3 regions of the Chitinimonas violaceus genome follow, and region 2 is predicted to be linked to each of the others. Evidence: predicted binding sites of a transcription regulator. Region 2 holds the regulator's gene; each other region holds the start of a gene.
The links. The regulator FNR, encoded in region 2, switches genes on or off when oxygen is low (the NO sensors DNR and NnrR bind a similar motif). The targets are predictions, from matches to a motif close to TTGATNNNNATCAA.

Region 1 (7,779 bases), on a different contig from region 2:
GCCGTCGTTATTACACCTTTGCCTTTGAAGATGCTGGCTTCCTGCAAGCTGAATCCTGCCGCTTGCACTTGGCCATTTTCGTCTTGCTGGCTCAAGCTGACTGCGCCAAAGCGCGATTCGCTGGCGAGTGATGCGTCCTCAAAGCGGATTTGCGCCCCCTCTGCTGCGTCGCCTAGCAGAAAGCTGGTAAAGCCTTTCACGAGCTTTTGCGCCATATCCGTCATGCTGTTGTTGAGCTGCTCAATGCGCTTGCTGACCAAATTTTCCAGCTTGTCGAGCGAAAGCGGGGATTTACCCTGCCCCCCCTGCTGACGCTGAGCCACCGTACGTTGGTCAGTATTCGCTGCGCTGTTAAGCATCGCGGGCAAGGATGTATTGGAGACATTGATATTCATGACGGATTCCCCCTTGTTGTTCGACTTATCGGTTAGGCATTCCACACACTTTAGACGACTGTGACAAACGGTCAGGGCTTAATAGGTTGAGGCTGTTGATTTCATCCCTCCTGCGTACTCAACCTAGAATGAATTTATTCAATCTGCGCCATGCCATGAAGGGAGAATCTTGAATGAAACAAACCACCTTCCTGGCACTGATATTCATGCTGACAGCCGCCATGCCCACCCTGGCTCAAGGGAGGGTATTTGGCTTCGCCGGCAAAAGCATCGATGACCCCAACTTCGCTACCGCGTTTCATGGATTTGAAGACGAAGCACGTAAGAATGACGACCGAGCAATCAATATCGGCGAGCAAGGACCCGAGCACTTCCGCAAGCAAGGTGATGCCTTGTCCAAGGCTGCCGCCCAACCCTTGAATGGTATCGCCGTATCGGTAACCAATTCAGACTGGCTCGCGGACAAGGTCATGCCGGCAATCGTGGCGAAACATATTCCAGTTGTGACCTTCGATTCAGATTTCGAACCCAAGCACAGCAAATTCCGAACAAGCTATATCGGCCCCGATAACTTCGAGATTGGTCGTGATTTGGCCAAACTCGCCAAACAATTCCTACCCCACGGCGGCACGGTATCGTTCATGACCGGTGGCCAACACCTTGGCCGGCAAAACCCGAACCTTACCGATCGCATGACTGGCGCACGCCAGGAGCTGAGTGGTAACAGCGCCCATCCAAAAAATCAGCCGTTGAACGGCATAAATGGCTGGACTGAAGCCAGCGATAGCCCGTCGTATACCAATGACGACGATCAGCTCGCGATCAGACAGACCAAGATGGCGGTACTCAACCCCAAGATTGATGTCTTGATTGCCGTGGGGCATTGGCCCATTGTGGACGAAAGTGCCTTTCGCACCATGATGGTATCGGCTACTGCCGACCCCAAAACAGGGAAACCCATTGTTATCGTGGCGGTCGGCGCAATCTCACCTGAAAAGCGAGCGTTGATAGATGACCAACTGGTACAAGGCTATGTGTCGCTCAACTTCGACCAGATGGGAAGGCTGGCTTATCAAAACCTGAATAAACTGGCCAATGGTGAAAAAATCCCCGAGCGGATATCACAAGCAAATGTGATCTTGAAAGGCAATCGATAAACAGGGAAACACCGCCAGCTTGAGCCTGCTGTATCAAACCTTCCCCTTTTGGATACGATGCGCTTCGTATATTGCCCAGACAGCGGGATCATCCACCCAAGGTGGGTTGACTTCCTGTAACTGGAAATAAAACTTCAGTCGTCCGCTTGGCACCCAGTCTTTACGATTGCGATAACAGCAACGCAATTCAGAAGTGGTGATAGGGACATGTCCAGCATGTTGCTCACGGGTTACTACATCCAGACTGTCGATACGATTACCGGGTATACCGAACTGGGGTGGCACATCCAATGCAAAATGGACAGTCCCCCGCCGTTGCTGGATAACAAATTGCAGACCAAACTTACATGCTCGTCTGAAGATAATATCCTCAGTATTCTGGTTCCCTTTTTGCAGCAGCGTGCTGATTTGTGTTTTCACTGCCTCAAGCGGTGCATAACGCGTCCCCTTTAACGCATCGTAGTATTCCTGCAAGGCTGCCTTTTGCAATGGGCTCAAATAATCCACTTGCTTATGATGAGCCAAGTTAGCATTGATGTTGTTTTTAGTGCTCGGCGGCTCGCCCACACCAAAATCTTGTACAGGAACCCGACCAAATGTCCGGTTATTGAATTCATCGCAAATCAAGAATTGGCCCACGGATCGCAAATGGTGCGCCACACCGGCAGGTAACGAATTCACATAAGGTGCTCTAGCCTGGCTGATGCCATATATCACATCGCCAGCCTTGAACTGCTGATTAAATGGCTGCCCAATTGTCATATATCTACTCCTTATGCGTTGTACCTGCTTCCCATACAAAAAGCCTGTTAATGATCTGTTTTCGGAAAAAGATCATTAACAGGCTTTACAACTACTCAAGAAAAGATCACTAAAGATGCATATCTAACTTATTTGGCACTGATCTGGAACATACGGATTATTGGTGCTTTTGAATCCGGCCCAAACCACCGCGAGAAAATCTGGCTGGCTTCACCCGATTTTTCCATACTAACAATGGTTTTATTCACTTCCTTCAGTAAACGCTTTTCCTCTTTGTGCTCAGTCTTGCGTACAGCAATACCGAACACCTCGAACGAAAGACTCAGATTTGGGATTTCAAACTTTTCCTTGTTAGGCATCTTGTTCAACAGACCAGCAAGAATCGGCTCTTCCGCGCTTACCGCGTCCAACATACCCTTACTGAGTGCCGCAAAGGCTTTGTCATGATCCGAAAACAGAACGACATTTACACCTGGTATTTCACGGTATAACTGCTTCTCTGTTGTAGAGCTTGTAACCGTGCCAATTGTTTTATCTGAGAGATCTTCAATCTTCTTTACTCGACCAACAGGCGTAACAAACTTCTGCCATGTAACAAAATAACCATGACTAAAATCAACGATTTTTTCACGCTCCGGAGTCTTAGTCAGCGTAGCAATAATCATGTCCACTTCTTTATTTTGCAAACTGGGGATACGCTGTGCCGGCTCCAAACCTTTTACAACGATTTTCACTCCCAGCTGTTTAGCAATCGCCATGGCAAAATCCACGTCATAGCCAGAAATGGTTTTACTCTTCGGATTATATTCACCAAATGGTGGTGTGGCTTTCTTTACACCTACAACCAAGGTACCGCGCTTTTTAATTTCATCCAAATCATCAGCAACTGCAGCACTTAATGACAACAGGCCAAGTAAGGCCGAAAATATAATGTTCAACTTCATCACTAATTATCCAAAGCAAAGACAGCAGATTACAATCTGCGATTATATGCCCGTGTCCTTACTGTTAGATATTAGGCATTGTGCTAGCTGCGGTAAGCCCCATTGGAGGAAGTCGCATTGCGATTTTCCCCAGCAAGCAATCAAGCCTTTACATTAATTGGGGTGACTTTAATACTGGAATATAAAAATTCACTATCCGGTCATTCCCCAAGAAATACATCACTATTATCGCAACCTATTTCACCCAATCTTAGAGTCGCTCACAAAACCCAGCTAAGTGATTCTGGCTAGGCACGCAAGCGTAGACAGGTGGCTACGGCAAGCTTACACAACAACGCCAGAAGGGTTTTGTTAATGGCTCTTAAGCGCTTGTTACAGAGATCTGTCTCGAGCAGCTGCAGAAGCCCTGATCATGGCTACGCAGCAAGATCGTAAACCAGTTCTAACCAGGCTCTTCACTCCCCAAGGCGGGAACCAATGGCTTAGCACCCCTACGAAACAGTACCTCTCAGCCTCTCCGACCCTTGTCACTCCATCCGCCTACATCAATATATTCACATTCGGTTTGATGTAAGTTAAGATATTTCAAGAATTACTGAAAATTCAGGAAATGCAATGACTATGTCACCACTCGTCCAGACCTTTGTGCTGCACTTCGGTGAAATGGGCAGCCGATGGGGTATCAACCGTACAGTAGGCCAGATCTATGCCCTGCTGTTTATATCTGAGCGCCCATTGAATGCTGACGAGATGGCCGAAGCGCTGGGTTTTTCGCGCTCGAATATCAGCATGGGCATGAAAGAGCTGATGTCCTGGCGACTGGTGAAACTTCAGCATCTGCCGGGGGATCGGCGTGAGTATTTCTCGGCCCCCGAGGATGTCTGGGCTATTTTCCGTACGCTCGCCGAAGAGCGGCGCAAGCGCGAGATCGACCCTACGCTGTCGATGCTCCGTGATGCGTTGATGGCGGAACCGGCCACCGATGCTGAAAAACACGCACAAGATCGTATGAAGGAAATGCACGATCTGATTGAACTCACTACCGAGTGGTTCAGCGATGTGCAAAAGCTCGACTCAAAAACCCTGGCCCAGCTGATGAAGCTAGGTGGCAAAGTAACCAAGCTGCTGGAAATCAAAGACCGCCTGTTGCTTGGTATGGGCAGCAAAACATCAGAGGAGCAAAAAACGACTGATTAGTCTAAGAACCTGCTTACGATCTTTCGTAAATGGCTGTCATCAGGCCGCAGAGCAGCACATGACCCTGATCGCAGCTACGCATAAAGTCGAAAACAGGCTCTAACCAAGCTGACGGCATGCAGGCTAACGCGGTGGGGGGACATCGCAAACGCCTGGTCCCCCTGCCGCCCTGCTTTGTTTTATCAGCCGTCATCGCCCCGCCGGGCATCTTGAAGCACCGCTCCTAGTACTTGGCTGCGGTCCTTCAAAATACCTGGCAGGCAAGGCAAAACCGTCGTTCTTACTTGAGGCAAGCATCATGGACCCCCTGCTGCTGGCGCGCATACAATTTGGCGCCAATATCAGTTTTCACATTCTCTTCCCCACCATCAGCATCGCCCTCAGCTGGGTGCTGCTGTTCTTCAAACTTCGTTACAACCGCACTGGCGACACCAAATGGATGCTGGCCTATCGCTTCTGGGTGAAGGTCTTTGCACTGACTTTTGCGCTTGGCGTTGTCAGCGGCATTACCATGAGTTTCCAATTCGGCACCAATTGGCCGGGCTATATGGAAACCGTGGGCAATATCGCCGGGCCGCTGCTGGCCTATGAAGTGCTGACTGCCTTTTTTCTGGAAGCAGGCTTTCTCGGCATCATGCTGTTCGGCAGCAATCGTGTGTCGAACCGTGTGCACACGCTGGCAACCTTTCTCGTCGCTTTCGGCACATCGATATCGGCGTTCTGGATCCTGTCGCTCAACTCCTGGATGCAGACCCCTGTCGGGTTCGAGATGATCAATGGAAAGGCCCACGCGACTGACTGGCTGGCCATTCTGTTCAATCCCTCCATGCCCTACCGGCTTACCCATATGTTGCTGGCGTCGGGTTTGACGGTCTCCTTCCTTGTGGCAGGTTTGTCCGCTTACCGCTGGCTGCGTAACGATCGCGACCCCAGCGTGTTGGCAGCAATGAAGACCGGCATCTATCTCGCCGCCGCGTTGATCCCCTTGCAGATCGTGGTTGGAGACCAGCATGGCTTGAATACCCTGCAACACCAACCCGCCAAGGTCGCCGCCATGGAAGGGGTATGGGAAACCGAACGTGGCGCGCCCATGCTGCTGTTCGCTCTGCCGGACAAGGAAACCCGCAGCAATCAATACGCTATCGGTATCCCCAAGATTGCCAGCCTGATCCTCACTCACGATTTGAATGGAGAAATACGGGGGCTCAATGAATTCGAAGGCAAACACCCGCCCGTGCTGCCCGTGTTCTGGGGTTTCCGCCTGATGGTCGGCATAGGCATGCTGATGCTTGCCGCGAGTTGGCTATCCAGCTGGCAGTTAAGGCGGCGGGGTGAACCGGCACCTTGGATGGCCAGAATACTCGTCGCCATGACCTTCTCGGGCTGGGTAGCCACCCTGGCGGGCTGGTACGTCACAGAAATCGGCCGGCAGCCCTATCTCGTGTACGGCGTACTCACCACTGCGCAAGCTGCCAGCAAAGTGCCGGCAAGCATGATTGCTACAACGCTGATTGCCTACCTTGCGCTCTACACGGCGCTCATCGTCGCCTACATCTCCGTCATCTTCTACCTGGCCCGCAAAGCCCGACAGGTAAAAAACGAAAAGGATGCCGTACCCCTCCCCGCCCAGCCGACTATCGCTGAAGGAACCGCCATATGACACCCGATCTTTCCACACCCGCCGGCTGGTTGCCTATCGCCTTTATGGCGTTGATGGGCCTCTCCATGCTCGCTTATGTGATTCTCGACGGATATGACCTGGGGGTCGGCATTCTGCTTCGCCGCGCCAACGATGCCGACAAAGACACCATGATCGCGTCGATCAGCCCTTTCTGGGATGCCAACGAAACCTGGCTGGTTTTGGGTATCGGCATCCTGCTGGTTGCATTCCCACTTGCCCACGGTGTCATTCTTACCGCACTCTACCTGCCGGTGGCGTTGATGCTGTTCGGGCTTATCCTGCGGGGGGTCGCCTTCGACTTTCGGGTCAAAGCGCACGCCCACCACAAACCTTGGTGGAACCGCGCTTTTTATGCCGGGTCGCTACTGGCAACGCTGGCGCAAGGCGGCATGCTGGGGTTTTACATAGTCGGCTTTGAATGGCGCTGGGAATCGGCCATGTTTGCCCTGTTCACCGCATTCGCGCTGGCTTCTGGCTACGCATTGCTGGGCGCGACTTGGTTGATCATGAAAACCGAGGGAGCATTACAGACCCTGGCGGTAAGCTGGGCGCGCAAGAGCGTATGGCTGACAGCCGCAGGCGTGGCAGCGATCTCTATCGCCACCCCTATCGTCAGCCCGGAAATCTTCGCCAAGTGGTTCTCGTTTCCCAATGCCTTTCTGCTGGCGCCGATTCCCTTGATGACTGCTGCGCTGTTTGTGGTGATCCATCGCAGTCTGGCCCATATGCCCGCCGCACAGGATAAATGGTGCTGGGTGCCATTTGCCTGTACCGTGGGTATCTTCATCCTGGCGTTCCACGGCCTTGCCTACAGCCTGTTCCCCTATCTGGTCGTGCAACGCATTACCATCTGGCAGGCAGCCAGCGCGCCGGAATCTCTGATGATCATGTTTATCGGCATCTGCTTCGTATTGCCAATCATCATCGCCTACACCATTTTTGCTTACCGGGTGTTCTGGGGTAAGGCGAAAGCGCTCAGCTACTACTGAGCCAGCGTTGAGGGACAACTCAGCTGCAACAGCTGATCGCGATAGGTTGGGCGTATCTGTTGATCGAGATCCGGCTGGCGTTGCCGTTGTTCACACCAGCGTAGATGAGCCTGGCGCACTTCCCCTTGGCTCATCAACGCTTCAATCTGTGCAGCCGTCGTATCCGCCACCAGGGGGGCAACAACCGGTGCGCGCATGAGTTTGGAGCGGGGTACCGGTTCCGCCTGATGGGCAGCGCTTTCATAAGCAGCAGCCGGTACAGGCGCAGCGGGGGCGGGGGCTGGCGGGGGCGCTACAGCATCAGCTTGGGGCGCCATCCCTTCTTCACGGGCCGCCACATTGCCGGATGCGTTAGGTGCAGACACCACCTTCTTTGCTGGAGCCTGTGGCTGGGTCGACTTTGCGACAATGCGTGGTGCTGCATGGGCTATATCGCGCTGGTGACCCGATTGCCTTGATGCAGCAACATCGCCCGACACTTGCGCCTCAGCCCGGCTTGCGCCCCCCGCAGGAATAGCATCACTTGCCGGTATATGGTGGCTGCTGGAAGGAGACCAGGATTCATCCAAACCCAGCTCGCCACTGTTTTGTACTTCCAGCACCACTGACAATGCCGCCGCAGCAAGTGCAAAGCCTGCCAATACCATACGGTCG
Region 2 (7,779 bases):
GCGGGCGTGTGATGGACAGCGAGACGATATATACCCTGATTCATGAACGAGGCCAAAGTTGGCTTGCGCAAGCCGATGATGGCCATTTGGCGTTGCTTCTGCCAGATCCTGGTCTGCCTGAGGCGCCTGTTCCGTTTGAAGCAGGCCATGCAGTACTATCCCCGCTCGAAGGCAATGCGGACATAGATAGTGTCCGGTGGTTGGCGTATCGCTGGGGCGAAGGGCAAAGTCTGGCGGAACGGCTGGCGCTTGCACCATTGGGTTGTATTGAAGCGGTTCAGATGGTCGCCCGTTTGCTGGAGGGGGTGGTACATGCGGGCCTGTTGGGTTATGTCATGAATCCACCTCGTGTTGAGTATGTCCTGCTGAAAACCGATGGCGAATTGCAATTGGCAGGGGTATTGCCAAAAGGAGCACCGGTCGAACCGGTGATGCCCGGTGTTGCGACGCTGCTTTTCCATGCGCTGAGCGGGCAGCCGCCAATCTGTGATGAACAAGGTTGTTTCCCCTTGTTGTCCACCTTGTTACCCGATGTTGATCCACGCCTGGAGGCTATCGTCGCAAGCGTGTCGGCAAATCCTGCGTATCCGGCGTTTCGATCTCCATTGGATTTGCGTACAGCCTTGTTGGCGTATCTGGACAGCCTTGGTGAGTCGAAGGATGCTGCTGATGAGGAAAGTATGGGTCCGTTGCCCCAACTTCTTCGTCGTATGGAAAACACCGATGATTTCCCTGCACTGTCGCGTGCTGTGGGTGCAATCAATCGCATTGCCGAAGCCGATACAGAAAAGCTACAGGCACTTTCCAGCGTGATCCTGCGGGATTTTTCATTAACCAATAAGGTATTGCGCCTAGCCAACTCTGCCAGCCATAGCCAATTCAGTGGTGGGGCAAGTACGATTTCCCGTGCAGTCATGGTGTTGGGTTTTGATACAGTGAAGTCGCTGGCATTGGCGCTGGTATTGATCGAACATCTGAATAACTGCGAGCAGGCTGGGGCATTGCGAGAGGAAGTAGCGCGGGCATTCTTCGCCAGCCTGATTTCCCGCAAGTTGGCGGAAAAGTGTGGTTACCGTGATCTGGAGGAGGCCCGTGTTGCAGGCATGTTCCACTTACTGGGAAAGATGCTGACGGTCTTCTATTTCCACGAGGAGTCGCAGGAAATAGATCGACTGATTGCCAAGGGGGAACGTGAGGAAGTCGCCACGCAACGACAGATTGGCATGACTTACGCTGAGCTTGGCATGGGTGTAGCCCGATCCTGGAATCTGCCCGATAAATTGATTAGCAGTTTAGCCTCCGAAAGCGGAAAAGCCCGCGCCCCGCGCCAGGATAGCGACTGGTTGCGGCTGTTTGCCAATGCAGGTGCCGGCTTGATGCAGGCTACGTTGGCCGATGATGAACCGACGCGGTTCAAAGGGTTTCTACGCGTGCGTGACCAATTTGGCGATGCATTGCGTGTGAGTGAGCGGGACCTTCGCGTTGCAGTCAATGATGCGGTCCAGGAGACCCTGCACGAGGCTGCCGTGTTTGGTCTGGATGCCCAGGCCGATGGTGCGTTGTTGCGTTTACGCCAGCTGGCGGGTTTGCCCGCACTGACTATCAGCCAGCCAGATGATGAAGAAGTAGCAGCAGATGCTGAGGCTGGGAAGGAAGCGGTGCCCGTCGCATCGCCTACAGATCTACCACCTTTACTTGATGCCATTAAAGCTGATGTCAAAGACAGGCCTTTGGTTATCGACGCCTTGGCGAACTGCATTCAGGAGGTGGCTGAGACCTTGATCGGGGAGTTCAAGCTGAATGATTTGCTGCGCATTATTCTGGAAACCCTCTATCGTAGTTTGGGGGCGCAGCGTGCATTGATTGCCACCCGTAGTGTGCAACGTAATGCGATTGTGGGTCGTTTCGGCTTTGGCGAGGATATCGATCAGTTCCTGCCAAAGTTCAGCCTGCCGCTTGACGATAGTGCGGATGTATTCCGTGTGACGCTGGCAAAGAATGCCGACATGTTGATTGAGGATATTGATAATCCGGGGATACAAAATCGAATTCCAGCTTGGTTCCGGCAGATAGGGCCGGGAAAGACCTTTTTGTTGATGCCGGTTGTGATTGACCGAAAGATCGTTGGGGTGTTTTATGCCGACAATCTCGAGGCGGGCAGTTTGATGTTGGGACCCAAGGAATTGTCCTTATGTAAGACTTTGCGTAATCAAGCGATTTTAGCGATTCGGCAGAAAACACCTGCTTAAATTGCGTCGCCGCAATAGCATTTTTGCTCTACTTTTCAAGTGGCTGTTAAATAACGAAAAATTAGTAATCAATCATTTTGTGCATTGCACAAAATCTGTTGACTCTAATTATGGTACTCCTCATAATGGGTTAATGCTGCGGTGCAAGATTTTTTAATCTGAACGCAGTTGCAACTACCCATGTCAAGCTAGGAGAAGACCATAATGTTTGCTACCACCGATTTCGCCGCACTCGGCCAAGCTCAAGTAGAAAAGTCGATCCGTTTGTCTAACATTGCCCTTGCCGGTGCTGAGCGTTTCTTTGCCCTGCAGCTCGATGTTGCCCGCGATCTGATCGCCGATAACACCACTACCGCCAAGGCATTCTCCGAAGTGAAAGATATGCAGGGCCTGTTTGCGTTGCAGCAGTATATCTCGCAACCTGCTGTAGATAAGGCGCTGGCTGTTGCAAAAAATGTCTATGAAGCCACCAGCAGCACACAAGCTGAGCTGGGCGCATTTGTTGAAGAGCAGGTTGTTGAATTCAATAGAAACTTGGTTTCCAGCCTGGACAAAGCGGTGAAGCAAGCGCCAGCCGGTTCTGAAATCATGGTTTCTGCTGTTAAAACAGCAGTGGCAACCGCGGCTTCCGCCTACGACACTGTTGCCAAAACCGCTAAGAAGGTGACCAGTGACTTTGCCGAGGCAGGCGTTGCTGCTGCAGAGACTTCGGCCAAGGCTGCCGCTGGTGTGGCAAAGAGCGCATCGCGCAAGTCGTCGCCGAATGTTGCTGCGTAAATCTACCTGCTGACCTGCGGGAGTCGGCTGTCGGCGCGATAACGTGCTGAAAAGATTCATGCTTCGGTTGGCGAGCAGATAGCAAAAACCCCACGACTTTGCGTGGGGTTTTTTATTGTCTGCTTGGTTGGGGTGGCTTTGAAAAGTTGCTGTGACTACTAAGCCACGTCAGCACGTGTGCTAAGCGGCGTGCTGGTGAGTCTGTATCACTGACCGGCACCGACATGAAGTCAAAAAGCGGCGGTTGGGCGTGAAACGGTCGGTAGTCTTCATCCTGGCTGTTTTGCAAATAGGCAGCAGCAAGCGTTGTAATCTTGGCTTGTAATTGTTGCTGTCCAACCCAGAGCGGGTGAAATGTGGCGAAGGGGATGGTATGTATCATTGTGGCCAGTCCCAATAAGCCACTACCTACTTCCTGTGCAAGTTGCGACAAGAATTGCGGCGCCAGGTGCCCGCCGGCATGCAGCCATCCTCTGGGCATGGGTGCAAGCGTATCCAGGATATCTTCCGCGCGCTTTAACATCTCGATAGTTCCGCCTGCGGCCAACTGAAAGCCATACTGACTGGCGAATGGACTGTCTTGCCATGCCACGGTAATGGCATTGTCTGGCAGCTGGTCGGGTATGGGGGTAGCTGCATAGATAAGCAGGTCATGGTCTTTGATGGCAGGCAAAGTCGAACCGTTGTAAAGCCATACAGAGGCTTCACGCTTGTCTGGCGGTGGTTTAGTTGCACCAGTGCCATTCCAGACTGAGCTACTCAAACCTGCTCGTTCCAGTCTGGTCTGCACTGTTTCCGGTGCGGCCGTTACAATTAATCGCATATAAGATCATCCCGCTCGGATTGCTCACAGAGCCGCCGTCGTATGGCCTCGTTACTGAGATGTTCGAGAAACCAACGTAATGCATTGCCACGTAATTTGCTGGGCCAGGCGACGTTCAGTTGCGCGACCGGTTTTTCTTCCTCCGCACGTAGTTCTATCAGCTTTCCACTTGCCAGATAAGGGGCGGCGCTGCGCCGAGGCAGGAAGCCAACACCCATACCTGCCAATTGCAGGCGTAATTTATCGCGCTGGCTCGCGACAGTAAGTGTCGCTTGGCCGGTCAATAAACCGGATGTGCGGGGCTGCAAAATACGTGAGCTATCGCCCACGCTAATTGCCCGATGCGCTCTGATTATATGCATGGGTACCGGTTGTGGCTCACGTGCCAACGGATGTTGTGGGGCAACGGCAAGAACAAATTCCACCCAACCTAGGGGTTGGCTACGAAACCCGCCCCCAGGTGGTGCTTCATCCGGTGCGCCGATAGCAAGGTCGGCGCGTCCGGTATACAGCGCATCCCAAACGCCACCGAACCCTTCGTGTAGGAAACGCAACCGTGTTTCACCACCAACGCGGTCGAAGGCTGCAATGGACTCCAGCAATACATCGAAATCGATGAGATCACCAACCGCGATACGCAGTTCGGGCTCCCAACCTGTCGCGACTCGCTTTACCCGTGCTTCAAGGGCAAGCACGGCATCAAGCAGTGGTCGGCCTTCACGCAACAATTCCTGGCCGGCTGGTGTGAGTTTGGCGCGATGCCCACTGCGATCAAAAATCAGTACGTCTAGATCTTGTTCAAGCTTTTGTATGGTGTAGGTAATTGCTGAAGGTACTCGGTGTAGCTCACTGGCAGCACTGGCAAAACTGCCTTTTCGATCAATAGCGTCGAGGACGACCAGGGCATCGAGCGACAAGCGCATTTCAAGGATTCCGAAGTAGTTAGGCTCAGTATTAACAAGCAACTGCCATAGAAGTATGGTCGACTCTGCTCAGTTTGCTGAAATATTCATCGAATCGCCTGAATAGATGCTGCGCCGCAGCATCAGTTTTAGTAATAGGTGATTGATTAATAGGGGTTTTCCTTGGGCGAAGCCGAGAGTAGGATGCTTTCCAGTTCCGGCGCAAGATCGGAATCTGATCATGGAGACCTACCGCATGAAATTGAAGTCTATCCTGGTGCTTTGGCCCTCGTTTCTGGTAGCGGGTATCTTGAATAGTTTGTTCTTCACGCTCTTTGACCCGCTCGAATTGAGTTTTAGCGGTGAGCCTTTATTTGAGAGCCGTGTTGTGGCTTATTCATGTGGTTTTTTTGTATGTTGGTTGTTTGCTGGCCTGTCGAGTGGCCTAACGCTCTTCTTCGAGCGGGATCGTAGCGAGATCAATCGTTATTGCCCTGTCGACTTCAACAAGCCGCATCAAGATGATAGCGAAGCCCATCTGACGCCTTAGAACCTGTGCGATCTGTCGCGAGTAGCTGTCAGCAGGGTGCAGAGCAGCACCTAAGCCCTGATCCTGACTGTATGGAGATTCATAGGCACCAAGCTATTGCCCACTTTTCAAAGCACGGCTTGGACTGTTGACTGTGAGTGGGTTTCTTTGAACAGGTTCTGGGAACTCGAATTTAAACAAAAAAACAAAGGCGACCATCTGGTCGCCTTTGTTTTTGTGGCTTATTGGGCAACATGGCAAGTACCGAGCAGCCCTTTTAGCGCGGTGATGTTCAGCAAGGTGATCTGTTTGCCGTGTACCTTGATCAAGCCATCAGCTTGGAAGCGCGAAAAGGCTCGGCTGACAGTTTCAAGTTTGAGGCCGAGATAACTACCAATTTCCTCCCGCGTCATCCGAAGGTGAAAGCCTTTGGCGGAAAAACCACGGGCTTCAAATCGCTGGGACAGATTGACCAAAAAAGCCGCGAGACGTTCTTCTGCCCGCATATTGCCCAGCAGTAGCAGCATACCTTGGTCCCGTACAATCTCCCGACTCATCAATTTGTAGAAGTGTCGTGTCAGGCTCGGGATTTGGCGCGATAAGCTATCCAGCTGAGTAAAGGGTAGCTCGCAAACTTCACCGTCTTCCAAAGCAATGGCGGTGCACGCATGCTTGCCCCCACCCAATGCATCAAGACCGAGTAATTCCCCGGCCATATGAAAGCCAGTGACTTGTTCCCGGCCATCTTCGGACAGGATGGTAGTTTTGAAGAAACCCGTTCTGACTGCAAACAATGAATGAAAAGATTGGCCTGCGAGGAAAAGGGCTTTTCCACGCTTCACCGGGACACGCTGACGGATAACTTCATCAAGCTGGACAAGCTCGTCAGCAGCGAGTCCGATAGGCAGGCATAGCTCGCGCAAGCTGCACGTAACACAACTGGAACGTAGTTCAACGAGAGGAATGACTTCTGGGATGCCGGACATTAAAAGGTCTCGAACACTGAATTGGGCGTAGGTGCGAAATGCATGTGTTGCTCAAAATTCCTATGCACCAACGTACACTTCAGTTTTTGTGCTGTGTTTTACCCTCGATAGCCCGTTTGCAGCAGACCTTGCGCCGCTTCAAACAAGCCTACGAGGCTTGGAAATAAACTCTACTTATGCTTGGTACATTAGATCTGGTTGGTTTGGCAGCGTGGTTTCTGGCGGGCTTTCTCGGCGGCGTACATTGCCTTGGCATGTGCGGCGGCCTTGTCACTGCATTAGGCTTGAATATATCAGGCCAGCGTGTGTATTTGCTTTTGGCTGTGAATCTGGGCCGCTTGGCTGCCTATATTACAATCGGTGCGCTGCTTGGTGGGATATCGGGAACGTTGGAATTGGCGTCACAAGCCTTATATTTGCAGACAATCCTGTATGTGGTCTCGCAGTTATTGGTTGTGATGCTGGGCCTGTACCTTGCAGGATGGTCGCCTTGGTTGGCTCGGCTGGAGCGGGCTGGCGTGCCGTTATGGCGGCATCTTCAACCCCGTTTAAGTGCTTTATTGCCTTTGCGTAGCATGCCAGCTGCCCTCCTTGCCGGCGCAATATGGGGGTGGCTACCCTGTGGTTTGGTCTATACCGCAGCAACGGCAGCCTTGGCGAGTGGCTCTGCATTGTCAGGCGCAGCTATCCTGGCAGCGTTTGGATTGGGCACATTGCCTAACTTGATGGCGATGGGCTTGGTAGCTAATCAACTGTTGCATTGGCGGCAGAAAGTGTGGCTTAGACAAGTTGTTGGGTTATTGCTCGCGCTTTATGGTGTGTTTGGACTCTTTCGTTATTTCATTGGGTAATGATTATGTCTGCTAATAGTTTTGATTCCCTGCTTGATTATCAGGATCAAATTCAGCAATTGATAAGCAAAGCTGAGCGGAGCCTTTACTGGTTTGATACTGATTTAAGTAGCAGCGGTATTGAGAAACCCGAATTGGCAACATTAATCCGTCAGTTCCTGGCCGGATCGAATCTGGCGCGGGTCAAAATCCTGTTACACGATGATGCATGGTTTTGGCGTAAATGTTCGCATCTGACTGAGTTATTAACTGTATTCGGTCATGCTGTAGAAATACGTCTAAGCAATGAAGTTGATAAAGCACCGGGTGAGCAATTCCTGCTAAGTGAGGCTGGAGTAGTGCGCCGTTTTTTTCCTACCTCCATGCGTGGTGAGGCGAGTGAATCAGGAACGGTGCGAACATTATGCCAACAGCGATTCGATGATTTATGGTCACGGGCCGAGCCACCGAGCGAGGGACGCCGGCTTTCTATTTAACAGGATAGGTTGATGCTGATGTTGCACCGCAATTTGACACTGGTTTTTTCCTTAAAAGCTGCTAGAATTTTGCCGTCGGTCGAATTTGATGCGTCAAAGGTTTCAAAGCCCTCGATCAACGGTCGATTGCTTACAAGTTTTATTTAGAACTCACACTTACTAAGGTTAAAACCATGAACAAGCTCC
Region 3 (7,779 bases), on a different contig from region 2:
CCCCACGTAGTACACCGATGGCAAAGGAGAGTGCAGCCAAGACTAGAATCACCAGCAGCAGATGCTTGATGAGCAAGTTCATTTTGCGCATCAATGGTGTTGTTAGTACTGGTGCCTGCGAGATTAGCTGGGATAACCGCCCAGTCTCCGTACTAACGCCTGTGGCAGTAACAACCCCTATACCCTGGCCGCCCACCACCAAAGTGCCAGCGAAAGCCATATTCTGCCGTTCTGCCAATGGTGTATCGATTAGCTGCACTGCCGTACTTTTGCTCACCGCTGCAGATTCACCCGTTAGGGTTGCTTCAATAGTACGAAGCGCTTTACTGGCGAGCAGGCGTAGGTCGGCCGGTACTTTATTGCCACTTGCAAGTACAACCAAATCGCCGGGAACAATCTCTATGGCATTTAGCTTGCGATGTGTACCGTCTCTGACCACTGTGGTTTCAGTAGCCACCGACTCTGCCAGTGCCATTAAGGCAGCCTCAGCTTTTCCCTCTTGGATGAAGCCAGCCAGTGCATTAATCAGCACAACACCAAAGATCACGCTAGCTTCGACCCATTCACCAAGTAGGACAGTAACCGTACCTGCGGTTATCAGTACCAGAATCATTGGTTGGAGGATTTGCGTGGCAAACCGTAATAGGGGGCTACGCTCGGACCGGCAGTTCAGTCGATTGGGACCATGAGTGCGCAATCGTTCAGAGGCGTCATGATCATCAAGTCCCTTATCTGGATCGACCTTGAGCAGCTCTGTCACCTGGGTCGCTTGTAGGGCGTGCCAATCAGACATGACCAGTTTTTCCTCACAGCTCTGCGCTGAATTGAATAGATATCAGTAGCTATTACCATCATCAATAGCTCCACGAGTTGGCGCTAATTCACAATCAATCCAGACTAAGAAATGGCGCACATACCATTATGATCGCGTCAGCAACTGCGAGTTCTGCACTAGATTTAAATAGGCGTACAGTGAATCACCTCGGGTGATTGTGAAGTCCGATTGATCTTTATTCCATATTATTTACGAAGAGGACGAAATGCGTCACTGCATGGAAGAAACTTAGATTGCCACAGTTTGGCAACAGAATTTGCTATCGTCCTGATGCACACTAAATAAATTGATGAATAGCATGTCAGTAACTAGGGCATGCAGCAATTGGCTTTCCGTCTGAGATGAGTGAATTAGCGGCCGAATGATAGTTATGCAATTGCGCTAGAGATACGAGACTAATGGGTTCACTGTCGTTCAGTCCTAAGTGTCCAATCGCCACCCGCTCCCACCCTGTGCTTTGACGCGGTACATTTCCGCATCTGCCTTGGCAAGCAATTCGTCTGCTGAACTTCCATCGCGGGGATAGAGGCTTATACCAATACTGGGATGGGTAAGGACTTGCAATTGATCAAAGACGAAGGGTTGGCTGATGGCTGTCACCAACTGGTTCGCTATAGCTTTCACATCATTAATGTCCGCCAAGTCTGTCACGAGCACAGTAAATTCATCGCCACCTAATCGAGCTACTAGGTCAGATTTTCTAACCGCACCTAAAAGTCGTCCCGCGACGGCAATCAACAGTTTGTCGCCAATAGCATGGCCAAGATTATCATTTACCGATTTGAAGTGGTCTAGGTCCAGGAACATTACTGCAAGCATCTTATGCTGCTTGGCTGCAGCATCAATGGCGCTAGCCAGCATATCAAGGAAGTACTGTCGATTAGCCAAACCAGTCAAACTATCATGGTACGCAAGGTGTTTTATTTTTTCGCGCTCATTACCCTGCGAAGTCATATCATGTTGAATGGCAATAAAATGAGTAATGGCCCCCTCATCATCAAATAATGGCGTGATAATCTGGTTGACAGTAAAGAGCGTTCCATCCTTGCTTCGTTCAACCAACTCGCCTTGCCAGGGTTGACCAGCAAGAATAGTTTCCCAGAGCACTTGATAGAATGCTGCGCTTTGGACGCCGGAACGCAATATATTAGGTGTCTTGCCGAGCAGCTCATCCTCGTTGAAACCACTAAGACGACACAATGCTTTGTTTACCCACACGATATGGCCATATCGGTCTGTAATCATGACTGCATTTGCCGCGGTGACAAAGGCCCGAATCAGTAGTTTTTGCGCTGTCCGCTTCATGGGACCCCTCGCATGTATCTACATCAGTAGTGCTGTAAACATCGGTTTTCTTTGCCAAATGTGATGTCTGGATCAGCAGTTGCAATACTGAGCTTTTCCTATTCTCCAAGTTTGTTAGTTATACAACTAAATTACAGCTGCAGATATCCTCTACCACCTTGACTTGAATGGTGGGAGACATACGGTCATACCCCCGCTTTACATATCAGAAATGGATCCTAATCTGAATCCGGTGCATGGAATGGGCTCCAGTTGTTCTTCGCACTTTCTTCAATATCGCAAACTTGATCTTGATCAAATCCAAATGGCTTTATTGAGGGTAAAACAGAGGCGTAAACATAACAGGAGGCAAGAACATGAGCTACAAGAGTGTATTGGTTCTCGTAGATAGTGGACCACGAGTAGCAAAACATGTCAGTTTTGCACTCAAGTTAGCTCAGCAGCATGGCGCACGACTAACAGGGTTGTATGTGACAGATCGCCCAAGCGAAGTTATCGGTTTCAATGGTGACCGTGTACCCGAGGTCTACGACATTCTGCAGCGCAACCTAGAGGTTGATGCTGCCAAAGCGCGTGCAATATTTGAACAAGAGGCAAAACAGGTTGATGGCGTACAAACCGAGTGGCGCCAATATATCGGCTCTGCCATCAACACAGCTTGTGTCAATGCCCGGTATCATGATCTGACGATCCTAGGACAGGATGATCGCAAGTATCTAGGGCGAAATACGCCATCCGGCTTACCGCAAGCAATTGTTCTTGGCTCAGGTAAGCCTGTGCTGGTATTGCCCTACGCAGGTGAATTCGATTTACCTGGCCATCATATTTTGATTGGCTGGGATGCGGGACGCGAAGCAACAAGAGCGGTTGCCGATGCATTGCCACTATTGGCACGCGCTCAGCAAGTAACAGTTATGATCGTCAATCCTCAGGTCAGCGAGCATGGACATGGCGAAGTGGTTGGTGCGGATATTGCAGTTTTTCTGGCTCGGCATGCCATAAACGTCGAGGTGAAGCGCGAGTCAGGCTTGAGCCGCAATGTTGGTAATACCTTGCTGAATTCAGCAGCGGATATGAATGTGGACCTGATCGTAATGGGACTATATGGGCATTCGCGGTTGCTGGAATTGGTATTGGGCGGCACGAGCCGAACCATATTGCAGACAATGACTGTCCCTGTACTACTGTCTCACTAATTGCCTACTTCCAAATACCTGGATCGCCCGTTCTACTATCAACCGTAAGCGCCAACAAGCTTTTGTACTGTCAAGCTGTTCGCAATCGGTCCTGTTTCGAACGGGCCAGACGATAACAACAAGTGGGGTGCCCTAAAACACTAGCTGCCAATGCTGATAAAGGATGGGAGTCTCATCTGTGTTTACATGGCTTGGCAAGGTCGGGGGTGATCAGGGTACCAGCAGTGCCTGCCAGCATTTCCTCTATCTGGTCCAATAGGCCGATAACGGCCCTCTTACCTGTTGCTTGAACGAATTGGCACGCGGCCTGGACTTTAGGCGCCATGGAGCCCGTCGCAAATGACTCGGCACAAAGCAATGCAGGTGATGCATTCTTCAACACTCGCTGATTAGGCTGCTGCCAATCAAGATATACGCCTTCTATATCGGTTGCGATGATCAAACAGTCGGCATCCAGGTTTTGCGCCAGCAGACTGCTACACAAGTCTTTGTCAATTACAGCCTCGACACCTTGTAATTTGTGGCTACCTGAAATTCGCGTCACGGGGATACCACCACCGCCCGCAGCAATCACAACGGCACCATGATCCAGTAACCATCGAATTGGGGCCAACCCGACAATACGCAGTGGCTGGGGAGAGGCAACTACGCGGCGAAAGCCTGCGCCATCGGCTGCCATCGTCCATTCTCTATCTGCGTTGAGATGATAAGCCTCATCCCGTGTATAGACCGGTCCAATTGGCTTCGTAGGATGTGTAAAAGCTGGGTCGTTCGGATCAACCTCTACCCGTGTTAACAGCGTGGCAACGGTACACTCGGCAGGCAGCAGATTGGCAACCTCTTGCTCTAGCTGATAACCGATCATGCCTTCAGTTTCGGCACCAAGCACATCCATGGGGTAGGGTGGCACGACGCCATAGGTTGCACCTTGCAAAGCAAGCAACCCAACCTGAGGTCCATTGCCATGGGTGATTAGCAACGTGTGCTCATGTGCCAAGCGAGCAATCTGAGCGGCTGCACAACGGATATTTTCCAGTTGATTCTGCGCACTTAACAACTGCCCGCGCTTGAGTAAGGCGTTGCCGCCCAATGCAACAACAATTTTCATGGACTTTTCTTATGCAAGCGTGGCAACCAGGACCGCCTTGATGGTGTGCATACGGTTTTCAGCTTGAGTGAATACGATGGATGCTTCGGATTCGAATACTTCGTCTGTCACTTCGATTTCCGCAAGACCGAAGCGTTCATAAACCTGCCGGCCGATTTCAGTTTCCAGGTTATGAAAAGCGGGCAGGCAATGCATGAAACGCGTATGCGGCTTACCTGTCGCCTGCATTAGCGCTGTGGTTACCTGATAGGGTAGTAGTTGGTCGATACGCTCTTTCCAGACTGCCTCTGGTTCACCCATCGAAACCCAAACGTCGGTATCGAGGAAATCAGCGCCTGCTACGGCTATCCTCGGATCCGTTTCGATCGTAATGCGAGCACCGGTTGTACGCGCCAATTCGCGCATTTGCGCCACTAGTTCAACAGGTGGCTGCAGATTGGTAGGTGCCGCGATACGCACGTCCATGCCCATTTGAGTGCCACCGATCAACAACGAGCATCCCATGTTGAAACGGGCATCGCCCAGATAGCAAAACGATAGTTCGCGCAGTGGGCGTTCACCAAATTCCTCCATCGTCAGTAAATCAGCCAAGACCTGCGTTGGATGCGCTTCATCGGTCAGACCGTTCCAGACAGGTACGCAAGAAAATCGCGCGAGGTCCTCCACGACGCTTTGGTGAAACCCCCGGTATTCAATGCCGTCATACATTCGGCCCAGAACACGTGCCGTATCTTTGAGTGACTCCTTGTGGCCCAGTTGCGAACCTTCAGAGTCAATGTAGGTAACATGGCCACCTTGATCATGCACCGCGACTTCGAAAGCGCAGCGCGTTCTTGTCGAGGCTTTTTCGAAAATCAATGCAATATTTTTACCTTTCAAACGTGGATGTTCAATTCCTGCACACTTTGCACGCTTGAGTTCTGCTGCCAAGTTCAGCAGGAAACGGATATCCCTCGGTGAGAAATCCTTTAAGTCCAACAGGCTTCGGTTGCGGAGGTTATAGCTCATGATATTTTCCTGGAGGGATGGACTAGATTGGATCGCGTTCGATGGGACAACTCATGCAATGGCTCCCACCACGACCACGACCTAGTTCACCACCCGGAATGGTGATGACTTCAACACCCGCTTTGCGCAGCAGTGTGTTGGTATAAGTATTGCGGCTATAAGCCATAACTACGCCCGGAGCTAGAGCAAGCAGGTTATTGCCGTCATCCCATTGCTCACGCTCAGCCTCGAAAGCATCACCACCCGTTGCCACCACCCGCAATTTTGCCAACCCCAATGCTTGTGCGACGACATCCAGGAATGGCTGCTGTTCTGTACGTACATCCAGCGTACCCTCCTTCGTACCCGGCCGAATGCTGTGCACTCTTATTGCATTGACCATTTCTGGGAAAATGGTCACCAGATCCACATCACAAAAGGTGAACACGGTATCCAAATGCATTGCACCACGGCACTTGGGTATCTGCGCAGCTAGCACAAGGCTCGCTGCACCTTTGGCGAACAAGGTACGAGCCAGCTGGCTGACTGCCTGAGGCGAGGTCCGCTCGCCCATGCCTATCAGAACGATACCTTTTCCAATCGGCATGACGTCACCACCTTCAAGTGAGGTAATGTCCTGTTGATACCCCATATCTTCTTGCCAAATTTTTGTAAGACCTGCAAACAGAGGATGGAAACGATAAACCGCCATTGTCAGCAATGTTTCCTGTCGACGAGCAGGCCAATACATCTGGCCGGGTATTACGCCATCAAACACCCAGGCGCTGCTATCGCGCATAAATAGAGCGTTGGGCAGTGGCGGCAACAATAGACCCTGGTAGCCTGTACACTTGGCCAGCAGCCCTTCCGCCTCAAAAGGCAATTCCGCATGAGTGAGCCCACCAATCATATAGTCGGTCAGTTGCTTTGGCGGCAATGCTTCCAACCAAGGGCGTAGTTGTCCAGCAAGCTCCTGGTCCACAAAACCACCCGCAAGCTTGCGATCGAGCAGCCAAGCACGTGCTGCGGGGTTGGTAACCGTATCAGCCAACAAATCGTGCAGATCCAATACTTCGACACCACGCTCAATCATTGCACTTGTGAAGACATCATGATCGTTGCGCGCCTGTGAGACCCACAATACATCGTCAAAGAGCAATTCGCGGCAGTTGGCAGGAGTAAGTCGTTTTTGAGCAAGACCTGGCCGGCACACTAAGACTCGACGTAGCCGCCCTATTTCTGAGTACACACCTGTAGACATGGTGACTTCCATTCTTATAAGCCAAGTTTATTCGTTGACAACAGATAAACTGCTACCGCAGCCAACAGTAGTAGCAATGCCAGCCCCCCCCATTCAAAGCGGGAAAATGGCTGTTCTGCGCGCTGCTTTTTTGCGAGCAGGTAGAACGCTGCCCCTGGTGCATAAAGCAAGGACCCCAGCAGCAGATACTTGAGGCCTGCTGCGTAGAGAAGCCACAGGCAATATCCTGTTGCTAATACCGTCACAGGAAAATCACTTCTTCTAAAGGCCATACTTACCCCTTCGCTACGCCATACCAAGAGCAGGCTATAGGCAGCGCTAAGTAGATAGGGGACGAGAATCATCGCGGTGGAGAGGGATATGAGCGCCAGATATGACGCTTTGGAAAAAAGGGTCACTATTAGGAAGATCTGTACCATGCCGTTGGTCAACCACATGGCATTGGCGGGAACCCCTTTTGCGTTTTGTCTGGTCAACCAGCGTGGCATGACACCCCCCTGCGCAGGCGTAAACAGTGATTCTGCTGCAAGGAGTGTCCAGGCTAGAAAGCCGCCCCCGACGGAAAGAAGCAAACCTACATACACTACGACAGCGCCCCACGTACCGATCACCCTTTCGAGCACACCAGCCATGGATGGAGTCTTGAGCCTTGCCAATTCCGGCTGCGTATAAATACCCAGCGATAGCACCGAAACTGCCATCATCAGTAACAGACAGATCAGAAAACCCAATACTGTGGCACGTCCAATGTCTTCTCGCCTGCGAGCTCGAGCCGAATAAACACTTGCGCCCTCTATGCCGATAAAGACCCAAACCGTAATCAGCATCGTGCTTCTGACTTGATCAAATAAAGAACCAAGTTCCACACTGCCCCAGAAGTTAAGCTTGAACACATCGGGTTGAAATGCTGCTGCAACTAGTACAATAAACAGCACTAGTGGAATAACTTTTGCCAATGTCACTACACCATTGAGAATTGCCGCACCATGTATGCCTCTCAGTACCAGCATATGGACAACCCAGAGTGCAATGGATGCACCAAGAATGGCAAAGGGCGAGTTCCCATCACCAAACGCCGGAAAGAAAT

Region 1: a site for FNR is predicted at 3,824-3,837, ahead of ACUHMQ_RS08355 (GbsR/MarR family transcriptional regulator). Genes of this name have one in related genera too.
Region 3: a site for FNR is predicted at 2,425-2,438, ahead of ACUHMQ_RS17975 (universal stress protein). Genes of this name have one in related genera too.

What each region holds. Positions count from the first base shown of each region.
Region 1 covers NZ_JBQXDJ010000017.1:69,171-76,949, reverse strand. Annotated here, with positions in the region: gene ACUHMQ_RS08375 (hypothetical protein) at 1-395, opposite strand, end outside; gene ACUHMQ_RS08370 (substrate-binding domain-containing protein) at 569-1,552, shown strand; gene ACUHMQ_RS08365 (hypothetical protein) at 1,586-2,314, opposite strand; gene ACUHMQ_RS08360 (transporter substrate-binding domain-containing protein) at 2,443-3,258, opposite strand; gene ACUHMQ_RS08355 (GbsR/MarR family transcriptional regulator) at 3,874-4,455, shown strand; gene ACUHMQ_RS08350 (cytochrome ubiquinol oxidase subunit I) at 4,754-6,115, shown strand; gene ACUHMQ_RS08345 (cytochrome d ubiquinol oxidase subunit II) at 6,112-7,125, shown strand; gene ACUHMQ_RS08340 (hypothetical protein) at 7,119-7,779, opposite strand, start outside.
Region 2 covers NZ_JBQXDJ010000028.1:41,290-49,068, forward strand. Annotated here, with positions in the region: gene ACUHMQ_RS11345 (HDOD domain-containing protein) at 12-2,249, shown strand; gene ACUHMQ_RS11350 (phasin family protein) at 2,454-3,026, shown strand; gene ACUHMQ_RS11355 (hypothetical protein) at 3,139-3,849, opposite strand; gene ACUHMQ_RS11360 (LysR family transcriptional regulator) at 3,840-4,772, opposite strand; gene ACUHMQ_RS11365 (hypothetical protein) at 5,008-5,301, shown strand; gene fnr (fumarate/nitrate reduction transcriptional regulator Fnr) at 5,523-6,266, opposite strand; gene ACUHMQ_RS11375 (sulfite exporter TauE/SafE family protein) at 6,443-7,117, shown strand; gene ACUHMQ_RS11380 (DUF7931 domain-containing protein) at 7,123-7,593, shown strand; gene ACUHMQ_RS11385 (hypothetical protein) at 7,767-7,779, shown strand, end outside.
Region 3 covers NZ_JBQXDJ010000075.1:5,430-13,208, forward strand. Annotated here, with positions in the region: gene ACUHMQ_RS17965 (HAD-IC family P-type ATPase) at 1-793, opposite strand, end outside; gene ACUHMQ_RS17970 (diguanylate cyclase domain-containing protein) at 1,256-2,140, opposite strand; gene ACUHMQ_RS17975 (universal stress protein) at 2,497-3,336, shown strand; gene arcC (carbamate kinase) at 3,509-4,444, opposite strand; gene argF (ornithine carbamoyltransferase) at 4,454-5,452, opposite strand; gene ACUHMQ_RS17990 (arginine deiminase) at 5,475-6,692, opposite strand; gene ACUHMQ_RS17995 (basic amino acid/polyamine antiporter) at 6,707-7,779, opposite strand, start outside.